One region of the Robbsia betulipollinis genome, then DNA from elsewhere that is predicted to be linked to it. Evidence: riboswitches for the same ligand, from Rfam matches in the RefSeq annotation. Region 1 holds a riboswitch; the other holds the start of a gene.

Region 1 (3,539 bases):
GCCAGCACGCCGCCGATGAAGCCGACGTAGTGCAGGCCGCCATGCACGCCGATCACGCTGCCCAGCAACGCGCCGCCGCCGATGCCCACATTGTAGATGCCGGAAAACAGCGCCATCGCCACGTCCGTGGCATCGGTCGCCAGGTGCAGTACCCGGGCCTGCAGGATCAGGCCGAAGCACATGATGGCGATGCCCCAGAACACGCTCAGGAGAGCCAGGAGATAGGGGTTCGCGGCGAACGGGAGCAGCAGCAGAAGGCAGGCGGCGATACCGGCGATCGTGGCAAACAGAAAACCGTTCGGGAAGCGGTCGCTATAGCGGCTGAACAAGAGCGAGCCGATCACGCCGGAGCCGCCGAACAGCAGCAGCAACGCGGTGACCATCGTGCCGCTCATGCCCGCCACCTCACGCGCGAACGGTTCGATGTAGCTGTACCCAGTGAAATGGGCGGTGACCACGAGCGCGGTGAGCAGATAGACGCATAGCAGCGCCGGGCGCTTGAACAATAGCGGCAGGCTGCGCAACGAACCGGCGTTCTCGCTGGGCAACGGCGGCAGGATGCGCGTCAGCTGGTAGACAGTGGCGGCCGCGATGCCGGCGATCGCCAGGAAGGTCCAGCGCCATCCCAGCACCTCGCCGACCACCCGGCCCAGCGGGATGCCGAGCACCATGGCCAGGCAGGTGCCGGTGGCCAGCAGCCCCAGCGCCTGGGTCCGCTTGCCGGGCGGGGCGATACGCACGGCGAGCGATGCGGTGATCGACCAGAACACCGCGTGGGAGAAGGCGATGCCGATGCGGCTGGCTTCCAGCACGGCGAAACTCCAGGCCACGCCGGACAGCACGTGGCTGGCGATGAAGACGATGAAGACGCCCACCAGCAGCTTGCGCCGCTCGATGGTGCGGGTGAGCAGCATCATCGGCAACGACATCAACGCCACCACCCACGCATAGACGGTGAGGATCAGGCCGACTTCGGACGGCCGCATATCGAAACTGCGGCCGATGTCGCTGAGCAGCGCGATGGGGGCGAATTCAGTGGTGTTGAAGATGAAGGCGGCCAGAGCCAGCGCGATGACGCCGCGCCAGCTGGCGGCGGGGGCGGGTGCGTCCGTTACCATGGAAATTCGGGTGCTCGAAGAAGAATGGAAAAACCCCCGTCTCCTGCCGGCCGTTCGGACAACGGCGCACGCGCGCGCATGACGCTGCTTCCCGCGGGTTGAAATGGCGGTGGAAGCAGACGCGCTGGAAGCGGCGGGAAGCAGCGAAGGGCGGCAGGAAGGCGGGCTGCGGAAAAGTGTACGCCGGTGCTTCCGTCCTCCACAAGTCAATCGCGCGGGCTACTAGGGTTAACCATGCGTTCTACTGCCGTCAAGTGGTTGAAGCGGAAGGGTATTCAGGCAGGGGAAGCACGCGAAATTTATTTTGGGGTGTGACAACGCGCCACTGCGCTACCGCAGGCTCGTGCTATATTGCTCAGCGGAGATGGCATGCCTCCCGCCGCCTGACAGCGAACCACCGGCCTTGCCGGTTGATGATGCCTACGAATTCCTAGGTCGAGGGAAGTCGTGGGCGTTCGCACGCAGCATCGTCGCGGTGCCTTCGTGATGCCTTCGCGGCTTCTGCGGCTTCTCGCTACCCAGGTTTGAAATGCATGAATCTGGTGTCTTATGAAAGCTCCCTTTTTGCCCGAACAGTTCGCCATGGTGCCCCGTCTGGGCCGCTGGCTGGCGTTCTCCGCCCTGGTTGGCGGGCTCTCCGGCAGCGCGTCCGCGCTGCTGCTGTGGAGCCTGGATCTCGTGACGAACACGCGCGTCGTCCACGGCTGGTTGATTTGCCTGCTGCCCTTCGGCGGGTTCGCGGTCGGCTGGGTGTACTACCGCTTCGGGAGCAGCGTCGAGGCGGGCAATAACCTCCTGATCGACGAAATCCACGATCCCAAAAAACTGGTTCCCAGGCGCATGGCTTTCCTGGTGCTCGGCGCGACGGTCGCGACGCACCTGTTCGGCGGGTCGGCCGGACGGGAAGGGACCGCGGTGCAGATGGGCGGCGCGCTCGCCGACCGGGTGGCGCAGGTTTTCCGGCTGGACCGCGAGGACCGGCGCCTGTTGCTGATGGCGGGCATCGCCGCCGGATTCGCCTCGGTGTTCGGCACGCCGCTGGCCGGCGCGGTCTTCGGTCTCGAAGTGCTGGCGATCGGGCAACTGCGTTACGACGCGCTGCCGGCATGCTTTCTCTCCGCCATTCTGGCCGATCAGGTCACTCGCGCCTGGGGGATCGAACACACGCGCTATACGATCCCCTTCGTGCCGCACATCGGCCTCGCCGGCCTCGCATCGGCCATCGTCGCGGGGATGATCTTCGGCATCGCGGGCATGCTGTTCGCCAACACCACGCATGCATTGGGCGGCTGGGTCAAGCGCCGGATCGCCTATCCCCCGCTACGGCCGCTGGTCGGCGGCGCCGTCGTCGCGCTGGCGTCGTTTCTGCCCGGTACGCACCGTTACCTCGGCCTGGGCATTCCGACGATCGTCGCTGCCTTCCGCCAGCCGCTCCCGATCCACGACTTCGCGGGTAAATTCGCGTTCACGGTGGTGACGCTGGCGTCCGGTTTCAAGGGCGGAGAAGTCACGCCGCTGTTCTATATCGGCGCCACGCTCGGCAATGCGTTGTCCCATGTGCTGGCGCTGCCCTTCCCGGTGCTGGCGGGCCTGGGTTTCGTGGCCGTGTTCGCGGGCGCGGCCAATACCCCGATCGCGTCGACCCTCATGGCGGTCGAGCTATTCGGCATCGATATTGGTGTGTATGCCGGCCTGGCGTGTGTCGTCGCCTATCTTTTCTCCGGCCATGCCGGTATCTACCGGGCGCAGCGAATCGCACAGAGCAAGCATCGGTCGTTCCCCGGAGACGGGGAAGCCACCGGGGCGACCGGTCCGGCAGCGGGCGAATAAACGGACAGGTAAGCTGGCAGATGAGCTGGCAGATGAGCTGGCGGCACGGCCCTTGCTCGAACGCGCTACCTTCTCCGGAGACATCGCATGCCCCAACTCGAACCCCGGATCGTCCATTCGGCGAATCCGTATAACGCGGAGCCCAGGCTGGGGTTCCTGCGCACGTGGAAACTTACGCCCGCCGATGTCTTCTACGTGCGCAGTCATGGCGATATCCCGCGGCCCGAGATCGCATCGTTCCGCGTGAGCGTCGGCGGCCGTGTGCGGGCGCCCCTGACTTTCTCGCTGGCGCAGTTGCGCGGCGATTTCACGCGGCATACGGTCGAGGCGGTACTGCAATGCGCGGGCAACCGCCGCAGCGACCTGCAGGCCGTGAAGCCCGTGGCGGGCGACCCGTGGGCGGGTGGCGCGATCGGCAACGCGACCTGGAGCGGCGTCATGCTGGCGGACGTGCTGCGCGCCGCGGGTGCCGAATGCGATCCCGCCTTGCATGTCGCGTTCGATTCGCTGGACGATTGCCATGTCGAAGGGCATGCATTTCGCTACGGCGTGTCGATTCCGATGAGCAAGGCGAATTCGGCCGAGGTCCTG
Region 2 (3,539 bases), on a different contig from region 1:
GTTCCTATTTGATTTGGCTTTATAAGCACTGCATTGGCGACATCCTCGCGTATGCCGCGTGCGATTCGCTCTACGTTTGTCACAAAGAGATCATCACCAACTAACTCAATCTTGCTGCCAAGTGCGTCATGCAGCGTTTTCCAGCCAGCCCAATCGTCTTCGGCTAGCCCATCTTCTAACACCGCGATGGGGTATTTGTTTGTCCAATCAACGTATAGTTCGACCAACTCATCAGCAGTGATACTTCGATTTTCACTATGTAAGTGATACAGCCCATCCTTGAAGAATCCGCTGGATGCAGGATCGATGGCGATCACGACATCTTCTCCTGGTTTGTATCCGGCCGTCTCAATAGCCGTGAGGATCAGCTCCACTGCGTCGCTGTTTCGCTTCAACGCCGGCGCGAAGCCACCTTCGTCGCCCACCGCCGTGGAATGACCGCTTTTTTTCAAGTTGTCGCGAAGACAGTGATAAATCTCGGCACCCCATCGCAGGCCTTCAGCGAAGCTTTCCGCACCGACCGGCGCTATCATGAACTCCTGAAAATCGGCGCCTTGCCAATTTGTGTGAACACCGCCGTTGAGGATGTTGAACATCGGCACTGGCATCCGGTTCGCATGCGGGCCGCCTAGGTACTCAAAGAGCTGTAGCCCTTCGCCCTGAGCGGCCGCTCGTGCGACCGATAAACTCACTGCCAGCAAAGCGTTGGCGCCGAGTCGAGCCTTGTTCGGCGTGCCGTCCAATTCGATTAAGACGCTATCAATCCCGCTTTGATCACTCGCGTCCATACCTTGCAGGGCGACGGCGATTTCAGTATTGACGTTTGCAACGGCATGGCGGACACCCTTACCACCAAAACGCTTCGCGTCCGCATCCCGTAGTTCGACCGCCTCGTGAACGCCAGTAGAAGCCCCCGATGGCACCGCAGCGCGCCCGGTCGCTCCACCAATGAGCCGCACGTCAACTTCGACGGTCGGATTGCCGCGAGAATCTAGTATCTCGCGGGCGTGTAACGTTTGGATGGAAAAATCCATGAACAACTCCCAGTGCAAATAGTTCAAAAAGACCCGTATTTAATGGGTGACTGCATCGCGTAAACAAACGGGGTGTTCGACACCTCATCCCCGTCCTGGAGCTTCAACAACCAAAAACCTCGACCACTTTATTCCGCCGACACGGACGCCCGAACGGTCACCGAAGGGCTTTGCGCCATCGTCAGGTTGGACGCGCCAAAGAAACGGTAGTCATGCCGAGAGCCGCCATGGCTAATGAACCACCGACGTGGAACGCCAGTAGGCGAGCCGACCAACCTAGGCGACCCTCTCGCAGCGTCGTTAGCAGCTCAGCCGAAAACGTTGAAAAAGTAGAGAGTCCCCCCGCTAAGCCCGTAATTAGAAACAGTCGCCATGCCGCAGATAGACCCGGCGATACAGCAAAATAAGCGATGGCGAACCCGACGATGTAGGCAGCAATTAAATTCGAGGCAAGTGTTCCCATCGGCAGATTAGGTACCCATGCATTCATCGCCAGACTTAGGCCATAGCGGGTGAGAGCGCCAACGGTTGCGCCGGCGCTAATGGCGATAACGGTGGAAGCACCGAACATCATCATCCCGCCTTGACGCGCGTGGCTACGCCTGCCACTGGCGTGTTCATGAGAGGCAGCTCACAGAGCACGGCACACTTGGTCGGCAACAATGCCTGCGACGATGCAGGGGAACAGCGCGTCATAGCGCATGCGCCCGATGGTGAGCACTTCGAGGCCAAAGACCGTGCCTGCCAACGGCGTTCCAAACACCGACGCGAAGCCAGCGCTGATGCCGGCCATCAATAGGATGCGACGGTCTTCCTGCTGTATGCGGAACAATCGGGTGAGCTGATCAGCGAGTGCGCCGCCCATCTGTACAGCGGTACCCTCGCGGCCTACTGTTGCGCCAAATAAATGCGAAATAATGGTTCCGCCCAACACCAGCGGAACCATGCGTAATGGCACGACATTCTTTGGGTCGTGGATTTCGTCGATGATGAGATTGTTGCCGCCATCGACAGTTTTCCCTAGCAGGTGATACACAAGCCCTACGGAAAACCCTGCCACAGGCAATAGCCAAATAATCCAATGATGGGTTTCACGCCAATCGGTCGCCTGATCGAGTGAAGCGAGGAAAAACGCAGAGGCGCAGCCGGCGAGAAGAGCGACGACACTGGCGATGACAAGCCACTTGCCGATATACGGCAAAAGCTTGAGTTGTTCTGGGCGGGGAAGGCGCGGCATTGGTCATATTTGCTCGAATTGTTCGGGCTGACCAACGGCAAGAGAGTGTGCGCGAACGCCTACAGCCCTGACCGTGATCAGGTTTCTGTAGGCGTCATCAGCAGCACAATGTCGACTGCGGTTAAAGGAGGAACACCATCTCCCTAACCAAACGATACCGAATGGATCCCAAATCGTCCAGATTAATCGGAAGTTTTTTTGATTAGAACAAAAAAAACAATTTGTCTCTACAGTTTATTTGTTACGATCGTTACTTTATGATTGTTCGCATGAAGACACAAAACTGGCTATTGCTGACCTATAAGGTCCCCGCCGAGCCCGCAAAAACGCGAATCGCGTTATGGCGAAAGCTCAAGGGTATGGGCGGCATTTACTTGCAAAACGGCGTGTGCCTGCTGCCGAAGACCGATGATCACACGCGTCGCTTGAAGATCATGGAAAACGAAATCCACGAAATGGCTGGAGAGTCGGTGCTGCTTGAAACGATTGCCCTCGACCAAAGTCAGGAAGATAAGGTATTGGGTCGCTTCAAGGCCGATCGCGATGAACAGTACATCGAGTTCATCGACAAATGTGACGACTTTGACGCGGAAATCGCAAAGGAAACCGCGGCGAATCACTTCACCTATGCGGAACTCGAAGAAAACGACGCCGACCTGAAAAAACTGCAGACCTGGCTGGAAAAGATTCGCAAGCTCGACTTTTATGGTGCCACCCGTGCGGAAGAGGCGCAGCGACGTCTGACGGCATGTGAAGGTCTACTAGACGTCTATGCCCAACGCGTTTTCGAAGCACATGACGAAAACCGCTAATCTGGAGCGAACATGCAACTTACCGTTCTCAGCTACAACACCTTGTTCGCAGGGCGAGAGGGTACCAACGACGTACGTGCCCGAGCGCAAATCGAGTTAATAAATCAAATTCACCCGGATGTATTCCTGATGCAGGAGGCGAAGGGCTTTGACGCTAACGGAGGCGCGTGGCTGTATGCGATGGAAGAGCATCTTGGTCTGCGTGGGTTCTTGGCGGTCGCGCCAGGAACCGGTCAGCACGTGGCCATTTTTATCCGCACGCCGCTTCGTCCACTTTCCTTTGAGCCAGATAGTGGTCATTTTCACCACGCGCTTGCTACGCTGAAGGTGGCGGTTCCAGGCGTTAGCGAGCCCATCACCTTTCTTAGCGCGCACCTTTGCCCAAACGGACCCGATGTGCGCCGTCGCGAGGCGGCATATTTGGCAGTGCAAGTCGCACCCGAAAAGCTAACGTTG

What was found. A riboswitch is a leader RNA that binds a small molecule or an ion and turns the genes downstream of it on or off. The one in region 1 is predicted to bind fluoride.
Region 2: linked by a shared signal. The riboswitch ahead of OVY01_RS14525 (chloride channel protein) and the one ahead of OVY01_RS20430 (voltage-gated chloride channel family protein) in region 1 are both predicted to bind fluoride.

Annotation. Positions count from the first base shown of each region.
Region 1 covers NZ_JAPMXC010000010.1:599,316-602,854, forward strand. The annotation lists gene OVY01_RS20425 (sugar transporter) at 1-1,118, opposite strand, end outside; fluoride riboswitch at 1,470-1,548, shown strand; gene OVY01_RS20430 (voltage-gated chloride channel family protein) at 1,668-2,948, shown strand; gene OVY01_RS20435 (sulfite oxidase) at 3,036-3,539, shown strand, end outside.
Region 2 covers NZ_JAPMXC010000004.1:27,617-31,155, reverse strand. The annotation lists gene eno (phosphopyruvate hydratase) at 1-1,034, opposite strand, end outside; gene crcB (fluoride efflux transporter CrcB) at 1,216-1,605, opposite strand; partial or broken gene OVY01_RS14525 (chloride channel protein) at 1,681-2,271, opposite strand; fluoride riboswitch at 2,353-2,423, opposite strand; gene OVY01_RS14520 (Chromate resistance protein ChrB) at 2,541-3,083, shown strand; gene OVY01_RS14515 (endonuclease/exonuclease/phosphatase family protein) at 3,096-3,539, shown strand, end outside.